DNA from 3 places in the Macrococcus epidermidis genome. Region 3 is predicted to be linked to each of the others. Evidence: predicted binding sites of a transcription regulator. Region 3 holds the regulator's gene; each other region holds the start of a gene.
The links. Region 3 encodes NrdR, which represses ribonucleotide reductase genes. Its sites were predicted from a motif close to AACACNATATATNGTGTT; they were not measured.

Region 1 (4,884 bases), 1.0 Mb from region 3:
TGCTAAAGTTACAATGAATAAAGGATTAAGTGACTGGAACCACGCTGCCGGGATTTTAAAATTAATTGCATTATTTGTTAAGACACCTAGATTAAGCTGCGTATTTTTATCAGCAAAATGTGCAAGTACTGTTGATCCTTGTTCCTGAATAGACCAGAATGTAACAGATGCTAAGAAAAGGGGCACATATGCAAATACGCGTGCTTTTTCATCTCTCGTAGTTTTCTTCGATACGATCATTGTAATAAAGTAATAGAATGGTAACGCCATTCCAAGTACTGTTACAAAGTTCATAAAACTTTCAAGTGATAAATTACCCATAAGGCCTGTAACTAAGAAATAAAGCAGGAATGCAGCTATAACGATACCAGTGATTGTAATTGTTTTCTTTTTATCAGCTTCCGTCACTGGATTAGGAACATCTAACCCTGAAAGTCCTAATGTTTGTTTAGAACGTAACATAAAGATGATTAATCCGAAGAACATACCAATAGCTGCAACTGCAAATCCATAATGGAAGCCTACATTATCTTGTAACCAGCCAACAAGTAATGGTGAAATTAATGCACCCATGTTAATTGACATAACAAATAGTGTAAATGCTGAATCTACCTTTGGATCATTTTTTTCGTATAATTCTCCTACATTTGTTGAAATATTTGGTTTTAATAATCCTGTACCCAAAATGATGAATAACAATGCAATAAGTAATAAAGTGAAGTTGTTTGGTAAAGATAAAAGTATGTGACCAATCATGATAAGGATTGCGCCATATAGTATTGCTTTACGTGTACCGATGAATCTATCAGCTAACCATCCACCGATAACACCACTCATATAAATTAATGCACCGTAGATAGATACAATTTGCATCGCAAATCCTTCATCTAATCCAAATCCACCTTTATTCACAGAATAATAAAGATAGAATAAAAGAATAGCTTTCATTCCATAATAACTAAATCTTTCCCAGAACTCAGTCAGCATTAAAGTGAATAAACCTTTAGGATGACCGAAGAAACCTGTTCTCGGCATACTGTTGACCACTTCTTCGCGCGTGTGTTGCGCCATACCATTTCCCCCTTGTTTCAAATAAAGTTGTACAAATAAAAGACGAATAGTTTATACACATAAACTATTCATATATAATACACTTATTTTAATTTTAAGACAATTCAACTTTTTGAATGGTAATCATTTTAAAAAAGGAAATTTATCTATTAGTAATTGTTTCAGGATATAGATCATGGTTCATTAATCTATAATTCGCGATCTCTTCATATTTCGTCCCTGGACGTCCGTAATTTGTATAAGGATCAATTGAAATTCCACCACGTGGCGTGAATTTTCCCCATACTTCGATGTAGTGTGGATCCATAAGATCAATTAAATCATTCATAATAATATTCATACAGTCTTCATGAAAGTCACCATGATTTCTAAAGCTGAATAAATAAAGTTTGAGAGATTTTGACTCGACCATCTTTATATTTGGGATGTAGCTGATATAGATGGCTGCAAAATCAGGTTGACCTGTAATAGGGCAAAGGCTTGTAAACTCAGGACAATTGAATTTTACGAAATAATCTCTGCCCTGGTGTTTGTTATCGAACGATTCTAAAATTGATGGATCGTATTCATAAAGATATTTATTATTTTGATTACCGAGTAATGTGATATCTTGTAGTTCTTCTTTTTGTCTGCCAGTCATTTTCTGCCTCCGATATTTTTGATTGTTCTATTATAATAGATATCTCGATATATGTAAAAAGACATATATACACCTTTAGTGAAGAGAAGTTGTTATTTATTATCATTTTTTAAATGAAATTTCAACAGAATTTTATAGAATTAAATTTCATTATTAACCTTACAAATTTTCAAGTCAATTAAATATAGTCGTATCAATGGATTAAAAAATTTGATAAAAAGTCAACATTAAAATTAATTTTTTTTGGAGTTGTTAAGATTGAAAAGCAATTTTTAAGTGCTATAATTAATCGTATATCTTGTGTGTGTGTTTCGAACGCACCACTATATCTTGTGTTAAAAAAGAAAAACAACACAAGATAATATTAAACTAAAAATAGAAAATTACGTTTCATAATACATACATTATTGGTTTGAAATGTTTCATGTATTTTTTAGTGACATTCCTTACAGTTAGGAGTGAGGCCAATGTTAATTGTATATTATTCATTAACAGGGAATGTGCGTCGTTTTATTCAAAAGTCAGGACAACCTCGTGTGATACCTCTTGAAACTGCCATGGAAGAAGGTGTGGCAGAACCATTTATCATCGTCACTGGTACTATTGGTTTTGGACAAGTTCCAGATGCAGTATCGCAATTTTTAGAAAGATATCATCTTCATTTAACGGCAGTAGTAGGAAGTGGAAACCGTAATTGGGGACAAAACTTCGCCAAAGCTGGTGATACGATTAGTGAAACATACCACGTTCCGCTTCTTATGAAGTTTGAACTTCATGGAAATAATCGAGACGTAGAATTATTTAATAAAAAGGTGGAAGAATGTTATGAAAACAGTAGAAGAGAAACAATACAATCATATTGAATTAAATAACCAGGTTACAAAGCGCCGTGAAGATGGTTTCTTTGATCTAGAGAAAGATCAGGAGGCATTAGCTGTTTATTTAGAAGAAATTCATGACTTTACAATCCATTTTGACACGCCATTAGAGCGTTTACGTTTTTTAGTAGATCAGGATTTTTACTATAATTTGTTTGAAGAATATTCGGAATTAGATTTAATGGAAATCATTAAATATGCTGAGAACATTCCTTTCCAGTTTGCAAGTTACATGTCTGCAAGTAAATTCTTTAAAGATTATGCATTAAAGACAAACGATAAGAAACAATATTTAGAGGACTATAAACAACACGTTATTATCGTTGCATTATACTTAGCAAAAGGCGATAAAGAAAAAGCAAAAGCATTAGTTTCTGCAATGATTGAACAGCGTTATCAGCCGGCGACACCGACATTTTTAAATGCAGGTCGTGCGCGTCGTGGTGAACTAGTGTCTTGTTTCTTACTTGAAGTAGATGACAGTCTAAATTCAATCAACTATATCGATTCCACAGCGAAACAATTATCTAAAATTGGTGGCGGTGTAGCGATTAACTTATCAAAGTTACGTGCACGTGGTGAAGCTATTAAAGGTATTAAAGGTGTAGCAAAAGGTGTGTTACCTGTAGCGAAAGCTTTAGAAGGTGGATTTAGCTATGCTGATCAATTAGGACAACGCCCAGGTGCTGGTGCTGTATATTTAAATATCTTCCATTATGATGTATTAGAATTTTTGGACACTAAGAAAGTAAATGCGGATGAAGATTTAAGATTATCAACAATTTCTACTGGATTAATCGTTCCATCGAAATTCTTTGAACTCGCTAAAGAAGGAAAAGAATTCTTTATGTTTGCGCCGCATACTGTAGAGCGTGAATATGGGCAAACATTAGACGATTTAGATATCGAAGTAATGTACGAAGAGCTTGTTCAAAATCCGAATGTGATGAAGAAATCAAAAGACGCACGTGAGATGTTAAACTTAATCGCCCAAACACAATTACAATCAGGGTATCCTTACTTAATGTTTAAAGATAACGCGAATAAAGTTCACGCAAATTCTAACCTCGGTCAAATTAAGATGAGTAACTTATGTACTGAAATTTTCCAGTTACAAGAAACTTCAGTGATTAATGATTATGGTACAGAAGATGAAATTAAACGTGATATTTCGTGTAACCTGGGCTCACTTAATATCGTTAATGTTATGGAATCTAAGAAATTCCAGGATTCAGTACATATCGGTATGGACGCATTAACGACAGTTAGTGATGCTGCTGATATTAAGAACGCTCCTGGTGTTGCAAAAGCAAACCGTGAACTACATTCTGTAGGGTTAGGTGTGATGAACTTACACGGTTACTTAGCAAAAAATAAAATTGGCTATGAAAGTGAAGAAGCGAAGGAATTTGCTGCAACATTCTTTATGATGATGAACTATTATTCAATTGAACGTTCAATGCAGATTGCGATGGAACGCAACGAACGTTATGCAGATTTTGAAAAATCAAACTATGCAACAGGTGAGTACTTCGTGAAATATGAAACGACTGATTATGCACCGAAATCAGATAAAGTGAAAGCTTTATTTGAAGGTATGGATGTACCGACACAAGCAGACTGGACGACATTAAAAGAAGCTGTGATGAAAAATGGTTTATTCCATGCATACCGTTTAGCGATTGCACCAACGCAAAGTATCTCATATGTTCAAAATGCAACAAGTTCAGTAATGCCGATAGTTGATCAGATTGAACGTAGAACATATGGTAATGCAGAGACATTCTATCCAATGCCATTCTTATCTCCTGAGTCTATGTGGTTCTATAAATCAGCATTCAATACGAACCAAATGAAATTGATTGATTTAATCGCAACAATTCAGGAGCACGTGGATCAAGGGATATCAACAATTTTATTTGTTAACTCTGATATTTCTACAAGAGAATTATCTAGACTTTATGTCTATGCGCATCATAAAGGGTTAAAATCTCTGTACTATACACGTAATAAATTATTAAGTGTAGAAGAATGTACAAGCTGTGCAGTGTAATATCTGTATTAATAATAAACGATAACTACAATGAATAATTAAATTATAAAGAGACCGCAAGGTCTCTTATTACTGCTTTTAAAATCACTTATACAAAGGACTGACAAAATGAAAGCTGTTAACTGGAATACACAAGAAGATATGACGAATATGTTCTGGCGTCAAAATATCTCACAAATGTGGGTAGAATCTGAATTTAAAGTATCAAAAGATATTGCAAGCTGGAAAGAACTAACTGAAGA
Region 2 (4,884 bases), 560 kb from region 3:
GGTAAACTAGGTGTTGCAACAGGAGAGGGGTTCTATAAATATCCAAACCCTAGCTATAAAGCATCAGACTTTCTAAAAGGATAAATGTTTCACAGCCGAACATTGCGTTCGGCTTCAGATTGAAGAACAAAGAAAAAAAGCATTTGATCCGATTTTGCAAGAACAGTTAGAAAGATTTAAAAAGAAACACGGGATAAAGCCGAATGGCGATTTTAGAGAGCCTTTGATTTATCGTGAGGAAGAACAAAAATTAGCGATTTTAGGAGCAGTATCTAAAAATCATTCAAGAGGTAATGGCGAAAGAATGTACGGCGCTGAATATGGTTATAAAGTATTTATTAATGAGCGTGAAGTAGCGTTTGAAGGAAGAGTAAAAAGTAATAGCCCTGTGAAGTTCTTAGACCAGTTAAGAGCGAGTGCTAGAGAAAATAATGTATCAAATGTATTTGAAAGAAGTTTAGATGATATGAGGGCTTCAAACAAACAGAGACAAGCACAACAGAGAATGAGGTAGTTTTATGCCGTGAAAACTTTTGATATGGAGAAGACCCCTCAAGTACACTCAACGAAGTGTGCCCACAAGGGCGTTTTTTGCCCTGTGGGACATCTTTGGGGAGTTTGAGGGGTCAGAGGCTCCATGTCAAAAGGAAATTGGAATAAAATTTTAGTTATTTTCAATAATTTTAAATTTATATGCACCAGTATATTTATTACTTATTTCTAAACTATAATCTAGATTTTTTTCATGAGCTTGACTTGTTAATATTTCAATTTCTTTCCAATTGAAATATAATTGAGCTAAAACTAAAAATAGGGCTGTAATTATTATAACTAATAGTATTGTTGTTATTTCTAAAGTATAATTTTTTAAAATATGCATTTTTCCACCTCCTATTTTGAAAGGAATCTGTATGAAAATAAAATTATTATTATATTTTTCTTTAATATTAGCTTTTATATTTATATTTGTAAATATTTTCAAAGAAGATACTGATAGTAATTTGAAACAAATTACTCAGATTGAAGACAAACTCACTTTTAGAATTGTGAGTTTGTCTTCAATCTGCAGCCGAACATTGTGTTCGGCTTTTTTTGTAACTTTTCTCACACCTCATGTTCTTAAAACCAGATAGCTTCGTTGTAATTATGACATCTTTTCAAATTCACTCCTTTTTTCAACACAAACACTATATATAGTATTAATATTTAGTTGAAAACACAATATATAGTAGGTGATAAAATGTTAACAGAAACAACTGATTTGAAGGACAGCTTAGAACGTTTAATAAATAGACATCCAGAAGTCGTTCATGAGAATGCAAACAAGGATGCGAATGTCTTTAATACACTGCGTGATTTAACTGCTGGTACTGTTGCGAAATCACTCGGCCTTGATATGCTACCGAAACATGTTAAACACGCTCACTTAAACGGTGATATTCATTTCCACGATTTAGATTATCATCCTTATATGCCGATGACGAACTGCTGTTTAATTGATATTCCTAATATGCTGGCTCATGGTTTTAAGATTGGTAACGCGAAAGTTGAATCACCAAAATCGATTCAAACTGCTGCAGCTCAGATCGCACAAATTATCGCTAATGTCGCCAGCAGTCAGTATGGTGGATGCTCAGTAGATCGTATCGATGAAGTGCTAAGTCCTTATGCTGCTTTAAATGCAGAAAAACATCGTCAAACTGCACAAAAGTATGTCCTGCAAGATAAACAGCAACAATATACCCAGCAAATGACCGAAAAAGATATCGGTGATGCCATCCAGTCGCTTGAATATGAAATTAATACACTTTATACAAGTAACGGGCAAACACCGTTTGTAACTTTCGGCTTTGGATTAGGAACGGATAAGTACAGTGTTATGATTCAACGTGCAATATTAAATACGCGGATTGCAGGACTTGGGACCGATCAAACGACTGCAATATTTCCAAAGCTTGTCTTCAGTTTAAAAGACGGAGTGAATTTAAAGCAGACTGATCCAAATTATGCGATAAAACAATTGGCTATCGAATGCGCTACAAAACGCATGTATCCTGATGTATTAAATTATCAGGCGATAACAGAGATGATTGGCGATTTCAAAGCACCGATGGGTTGTCGAAGCTTCCTGAATGCTTATCAGGAAGATGGACAGTTTATCAACAATGGCCGTTTCAATCTAGGTGTCGTAACGCTTAACTTACCTCGGATTGCATTATTAAGTAATAATCCGGATACATTTATGACCATGTTGCATCAAAGATTGGATATTGTACGTGATGCTTGTCTGTTTAGAATTAATCGATTAAAAGATGCGCGCCCACAAAATGCCCCCATACTTTATCAATATGGTGCATTCGGTAAAAGACTACATGCCGACGAAGACATATCAGCTTTGTTTGATAATCGTCGTAGCACTATCAGTATCGGTTATATCGGATTATATGAAGTTGGCGCGCATTTATTTGAGAAAGACTGGGAACAGAATAAAGATGCTTATGACTTTATATTAAATATATTAAAGACGATAAAATCATACGCTGATAACTTAACCAATCAATACGATATTCAGTTCAGTGTATATGGTACACCAAGTGAATCTCTAACGGACCGCTTCTGTGCACTCGATTTTGAACGCTTTGGTCCTGTGGTAAACGTAACCGATAAAGGGTATTATACGAATTCATTTCATTATGATATCCGCAAAAATATTACCCCTTTCGAAAAAATTGATTTTGAAAAAGACTTCGCGCGTTATTCCACAGGCGGATTTATTCATTATTGCGAATACCCTTCGCTTGTCCATAACCCTGAAGCGTTAGAAGCAGTATGGGACTATGCTTATTCACGTATCGGTTATCTCGGTACGAATACTCCGATTGATCAATGTTTTGAATGTGGTTATTCCGGTGAATTTCAACCGACGGCTACAGGATATGTCTGCCCTGAGTGTGGAAACAATAATCCTGAAACGACAGATGTGGTCAAACGTACTTGCGGTTATCTCGGACAGCCTTTAAAACGTCCAATGGTAAAAGGACGTCAAATTGAAATTGCCACGCGTGTCAAACATATGTCGACAAGAGATGATTTATTATGACGTATGAAGGTATGGGATATGTTGCCAGGATAATGAATTGTGTCGTTACAGACGGAACGGGCATGCGTGTGTCTGTCTATGTATCCGGCTGTCACTTTCATTGTCCCGAGTGTTTCAATGCAAGTATCTGGTCATTTAATCATGGAGAACGCATCACAGAACAGAAAATCGAAGAGATATTAACCTTGCTCGATAAAGATTATATCAGCGGACTTTCTCTACTTGGTGGGGAACCGTTAGATAATTTAGCTGTTATTCAACCACTTATTTCAGCATTCAGAAAGAAATTCGGGAATAGAAAAGATATATGGATGTGGTCAGGATATATGATTGAGTATATTAAAAATACACCAGTGCTAGCTGAAGTTTTAAATAATATCGATGTACTTGTTGATGGTCCCTATGTCCATAGTCTATTTCAGCCAAATTTAAAGTTTCGCGGGTCACTTAATCAACGTATCCATTATTTAAACAAAGGTAATATATTACATGAAAAATAAATAATGTTTTTTTATTTATTTAAGATATAATGTAATTAATATTATTTAATGGGAGTTTAACTAATGGATAAATATCAAATTAAAGCACTTGCACTTTCTGTATTAACTGCATCACAATTCGTTCTACCTACAGCTGTACTTGATCATCAAATACCCGAAGCACAAGACGGCGTCGTGAACTTAAAATCAGTCGGTGACGTACTCGTTCATGGGCATGTGGCACGTCATGCACAGACGGCAAATGGTTATGACTTTAATCCAGGATTTGAAGCGGTTAAACCGATGATTGAGAACGCTGATATTGCGATCGCTAACCTTGAGACACCCATCGCTGCAAATGAATTAGGTCTAGGTGATTATCCTACATTTAATTTGCCACCTGAAGTCGCACAGGCCATTAAAAATGCTGGATTCGATATTGTCTCAAATGCGAATAACCACGCACTCGATCAGGAACAAAAAGGGTTACATATCTCTTTAGATTACTTAGATAAAATGCACTTACCATATGTCGGTGCTTATCGCAGTCAAGAAGATCATGACACACCACGTATCATCGAAGAAAACGGTGTAAAACTTGGATTTTTAGCATACACTTATGGGACAAATGGGCATGAACCATCTGCTGATTATGATGTGAATTTTATCGATCTAAAAAAAATGAAAAAAGATATCGAAACATTAAAACCACAAGTTGATGGCGTTGTTGTCTCATTACATATGGGTACAGAGTATCAGTATCACGAGAATCAAGAGCAACGAGATGTAGCACAGGCGCTAACGGATTACGGTGCAGATATCGTCCTTGGTGGACATCCTCATGCTTTAGAGCCGATGAAACAGGATAAAGATAGCTTTATCATCTATAGCCAAGGTAATTTCTTTAGCGGTCAAGGTCAAATGCAGACACGTCTGGGTGGGATTTTATCTTTAGATATTAAGAAAACAAAAGATGGCATTGAAGTAGCCTCAGGTGAATTCTTACCCACATACAATGAAGGTGATTATAACGCTGGCGGCTACAAAACTGTACCTTTAATGCAGTCATCACTTGATGATGGTACGAAACAAACGCAGTTTAATTTTATTAATGATTTAATGACAACGTATCCTTCAAAAGTGAAAGTTGTGGAGAATTTATCACATTAAAGTAAAAATTCCTTGTATTTTACGTAAAAAGTATTATAATAACCTTCTACACATAGAAAGAAGGATGAATATGTCACTATCAGTTGAAGAACGTAAAGTTACAAGTACAGAATTATACGCTCATCTAAACGATGC
Region 3 (4,884 bases):
ACGCACTTATTTCAGGATGTTTTATCGTTTCTTTTTTTATCTTTTCAATACGCTTAAAAATTTCACTGTTAGCGTTTAATATTGAGCCCATCGGTTTCATCATTTATCCTCCTCCCATAATTGATTGAGTTCTTGCTGTAACTTACGACGTTCCGCTTCTAGATCGACATTTTCATCAACTTTATTGCTTGCTATCGGTTCTTCCGTTAACCATTTAGGTGTCATCTCTTTAGAAGGCGGTAAATATTGTTTCGGTCTACTTGATTTATCTTTACGTTCAGTACGTTTCTTATCCATCGATTTTACAAAATGATAAGCTTCCTGACTTGTTTTTAAATTTTGTTTCTTCCAGTTTGAGGCTATCTCTTCAATATACGCCTGCGGGAGTTTCATATCCTTTGTAAACAATACATATTGAATAAGAATATTAAACACACCATATGGCAGTTGTTCACGTTCTAAAATAGATTCAATCATGCGTTTCTGCTTTAAGGTCGGTTCTGATTTACTGAATGAAGTAAGCATATCGATTGGACTCGTTGTATCCAGCATTTCAAACCAGTTCAGTAGAGTACTCGCTTCCTTATCTTCAGGCTTTATATTATCTGACTGTTCCTGAAACTGCAAAGTTGGTAGTGCACCGTCGTGTTCTATCTTATAGAAATCACGTGCATTTTTGCGTAACGCTTCATGAGAAATCGTTTGATTGCTTGTAAGTGACTTCAAGATAATCTGACGCATTTCTGTAGGTGCAATATCATATAATGCAGCAAGCTGAGAAATTAAATCACGCGTCTTCTTAGGTAATTGTTCACTTGTGATCAGATTCTGTGCCAGCAATGTTTCAAGCATATCAAAATCAAATGTCTGATGATGAATAGGAATACCATACGGGTCACTTTGTTTAATAATCTCACTATTATATTCGAATACAACGGGTTCAGGAGATTTCGGCGTACCAAATACGTCCATATATTTACTTGAAATATCACGATAACCATCATAATCTATATTATTTGTAAAATATCTACTCTTTAACACTTGATATCGATGCTTACCCACCTGCTGATATAAGAACACAGAAAGCATAGGATCATTAAAAAATTGTGCAGGCATTACAGGACTGATTAATTTATAGATAAACTTCTGATTGCTATCATCTATTCTCATATACGTCTTAAGTAAACCAATTGCTTCAAGCCGTTTACGAATCACTTCGAAATGACTCAAATTCATCTTCAGTTCACTTAAGAAAATATAATGAGTGTAATCGTTACTAACCTGGTTATAGTCATTTAAAAACTGACTTAAGAACTGATAGACACCGACACATTCAATACCAATTAAAGGCGTATAAAGTGTCTTAAGAACATCTTCAGTCAGATGCGTACTTATATAGTTTGTCGTGACGGTAAACTGATCCGTACCATTTAATTCCGTAAAATAATGTTGCATGCTGACACCTACTTCTTATCTTTATCGTTCAATAGACCGCTCATTGTACGTAATAACTGATCGACATCTTTAAATTCTTTATAGACAGACGCAAACCTTACATAGGAAACCTGATCTAAAGTCATTAGATGCTCCATCACCAATTCACCGATATCAACCGAAGACACTTCCGTCTTACCTTTTTCACGTAAAGCAGTCTCAACATCTGTCGTAATTTTTTCAAGTGATTCAAAAGCAACAGGTCGCTTCTCACATGCACGGACTAAACCATGTAACACTTTATCACGGTTGAATGCTTGTCTTGTGCCGTCTTTTTTTACGACGATTAATGGCTGTAATTCAATTCTTTCGAAAGTAGTAAAACGTGTACCGCATTCTTCACATTCTCTACGTCTTCTGATTGCAGTCAAATCGTCTGCATGTCGTGAATCAATCACCTTCGATTGATTAAAACCACATTTTGGACATTTCAAGACAATCACCCCTTTTTTTATTATTATTTAATTATACATGAATACGAAACAATTAAAAATCCATAAGATTACACTGTTCTGGGTATATAATAAACTATATGAATAAGTTAAAATTAATAAATTAATAACTTTCCAGAAGGAGAAAACTGATGAGACCGAATTATATCCATTTACCAAAGTTAGAAGAAGGACATCCTGTAAACAAACTAAGAGAAAGCTTTAATCATAGAAATGAAGTGATACTTTATCATAACGACCCTGTAGGAATCGTCTTTATCGGTGATTCAATTACTGATTACTGGGATATAGAAAGTTACCTGCAATTAAACAATGGCAAGCGAATGATTAACCGTGGCATTGGAAACGATCGTACGCAATGGGTACGCGACCGATTTACAGCAGATAGTATCCAGTTGAAACCCGATTGGATTGTCTTATCGATTGGCATTAATAATACGAAAGCGCTCGACGTTGATCAAAGCGATAACAACCAGCAACAAATTAAGTCACGAATCCTTGAAGATATTGAAGCAATGATTATGATGGCAAATGAAAATAACATAAATATTGCAGTTACTACACTCACATCAACGAACCGACCTAAGTTAGAAGGATTTATAACGCGCTCAAAACTTGTTCAGATAATTAATCACGAAATTAAACAACTATGTACAGAACATGATGCATTATTTATCGATTACTATACACAGATGACTGAAACGAAAGATGGCATCGACTATTTACGAAATGAACTTACAGATGACGGACTACATCCGCATGTATTCGGCTACGACATTATGGCAAAAGTCATTGAAGCAACGTTTACCGATATTTATCCGATACAATTAAAGCAAAGATGAAAAAAGTGTCACACACCAAATACGGTATGTGACACTTTACTTTTAAGGCAACAACTTCAATTCAATGGTACTTGCTAAAATTAAGCCCATAAAAAATAAACGTAATACATTCTTCGATTCTCCGTAAAACAAAATCCCCACAATTGCTCCACCTACTGCACCAATACCGGTCCATATAGCATATGCAGTACTCATCGGAATTGCAATTAACGCAACGGAAAGAAAATAAAGACTACATGCAAATGTAAATATCAGCAATAAAACATAACGCTTTTGATGTGTGTTTGAATACATATTAATCACGACAACACCTAGCATTTCAAAGATACCGGCAAGTACTAAAATCAACCAATACATTACTTTGCCTCCTCTGGTGTTGCCATCTTAAGACCGATGACACCGATAATTAATACACTTATTAATATAACTTTCTCAACGCTTATTGGTTCATTGAAAAATACTACATCTGCAATCGTTACTAACGTTGCACCTAGACCAACAAATACAGCGTAGCTTGTTCCAACCGGTAAATATTTTGATGCATTCAGCAACAAATAGAAACTGATTGAAACACTGATAACAGTAAGTACCCACTCATACCAAGTATCAGCATGGGCTAGACCAATTACCCAGCACATCTCAAAAATCGCCGCAACGATAATTTTAATCCAGTTCATAACATACCTCACTATCAACATAATAGTGAATAGTATAACATATACAAAATTTCATTTTAAGAAATGAGTTTTCCAAACTTAATTCAATGATAAAAACATCTAAATCCAATAAATTTTAGCTGAAATATTGAATATAAGTTTATTTATATACTAATAAGTATCTCGTGCCCTTATTTGAGGATATTATGTTCAATTCTATATTTAACTTCTCACATATATTTCTTATTATTTTATTTCCTTTAGTATCATTAGAAACTTGATTCACGTCATACCCTATACCAAAATCAATAATCTCCAATTTATTTTGGTTAAGATTTATAATTAATTTTTCAGTATGTGAATGTCTAATAATATTTGAAAAAATATTATCTAATAATCTTTCAAAGAACAAAGCTTCAGATTTCCAAATTACATTTTCATCCAAATTCGTTTTAATACTTATTTTATTCTTCTCTAATAAATAATTCCACTTCATTAATGAATTTGTAACGGAAGAATCTATACTACAATCAACCATAAAAATATACTGATCTTCGTAATCAATTTCTTCTGTTTCAGAAACTTTCTTAACTAATTGATTAGTGTACATTATTTTAGAATATATTTGATTAATTTTTTCTTCAGGAATTTCATATTCAATAGCGAGTTCATAAAGCTCTAACATTATCGCAGTAAGGGGAGTGTTGATATCATGAGACAATTGTTTTATATGTTCCTGTTTCGTTTTATTTTGCTGTTCTAATAATGCCTCCTTAAATCTCAATCTATCAATCAATTTATTAATTGCACCTGATAAGGCATTAATTTCATCTTCACTATCTAAATGATATATTAACTTATCAGGAAAACTTTCATCATATGTAATACGTTCAACAGTAGAGTGGATATTATTAATTCTAGATATTACCTTTTCAAAATATTTAGAACCAATCCAGACTAGAAATAACAAAAAAATAAAATAAATAATATAAAAATTAACGTAAAAGAATGAACTTTGAAATTTCCAATCAAAGTTAAATATATAAGTAATACCAGTATAAGTTAATAAGAATAAATAATTTAATAATATAAAAGTAACTGGAATCAAAAATACACCAAATGCCATAATATAAAAATACTTTTTCAATAGCTTTTTATTTTTCATTTCCATTCAACCTATAACCTATACCATAAATTGTATGAATGATTTTACCATCATGATCATTTAACTTATCTCTTAACTTTTTTATATAAACATTTAAACTGTTTTCATATGTATCGCCTTCTGGCCATACATAATCAATTATTTTTTCTTTTTCTAGAATGATATTTTTATTCTGATATAAATAAAAAAATAAATTTCTTTCTGTTTTTGACAATTCTACTTCATTATCTTGGTCATCAAATACCATCTTACTTATTATATCAATTTGAAAATCA

Region 1: the regulator NrdR is predicted to act here: its motif matches at 2,031-2,048, upstream of nrdI (class Ib ribonucleoside-diphosphate reductase assembly flavoprotein NrdI).
Region 2: the regulator NrdR is predicted to act here: its motif matches at 1,184-1,201, upstream of nrdD (anaerobic ribonucleoside-triphosphate reductase).

What each region holds. Positions count from the first base shown of each region.
Region 1 covers NZ_CP073819.1:701,376-706,259, forward strand. The annotation lists gene KFV12_RS03775 (peptide MFS transporter) at 1-1,071, opposite strand, end outside; gene queF (preQ(1) synthase) at 1,214-1,711, opposite strand; gene nrdI (class Ib ribonucleoside-diphosphate reductase assembly flavoprotein NrdI) at 2,179-2,574, shown strand; gene nrdE (class 1b ribonucleoside-diphosphate reductase subunit alpha) at 2,537-4,642, shown strand; gene nrdF (class 1b ribonucleoside-diphosphate reductase subunit beta) at 4,751-4,884, shown strand, end outside.
Region 2 covers NZ_CP073819.1:2,286,045-2,290,928, forward strand. The annotation lists gene KFV12_RS12195 (3-hydroxyacyl-CoA dehydrogenase) at 1-84, shown strand, start outside; gene KFV12_RS12200 (hypothetical protein) at 155-514, shown strand; gene KFV12_RS12205 (hypothetical protein) at 665-880, opposite strand; gene nrdD (anaerobic ribonucleoside-triphosphate reductase) at 1,241-3,100, shown strand; gene nrdG (anaerobic ribonucleoside-triphosphate reductase activating protein) at 3,097-3,600, shown strand; gene KFV12_RS12220 (CapA family protein) at 3,664-4,749, shown strand; gene KFV12_RS12225 (DUF2316 family protein) at 4,820-4,884, shown strand, end outside.
Region 3 covers NZ_CP073819.1:1,723,330-1,728,213, forward strand. The annotation lists gene dnaI (primosomal protein DnaI) at 1-100, opposite strand, end outside; gene dnaB (replicative helicase loading/DNA remodeling protein DnaB) at 100-1,455, opposite strand; gene nrdR (transcriptional regulator NrdR) at 1,464-1,928, opposite strand; gene KFV12_RS09135 (SGNH/GDSL hydrolase family protein) at 2,078-2,788, shown strand; gene KFV12_RS09140 (DMT family transporter) at 2,831-3,145, opposite strand; gene KFV12_RS09145 (DMT family transporter) at 3,145-3,465, opposite strand; gene KFV12_RS09150 (sensor histidine kinase) at 3,605-4,609, opposite strand; gene KFV12_RS09155 (response regulator transcription factor) at 4,599-4,884, opposite strand, start outside.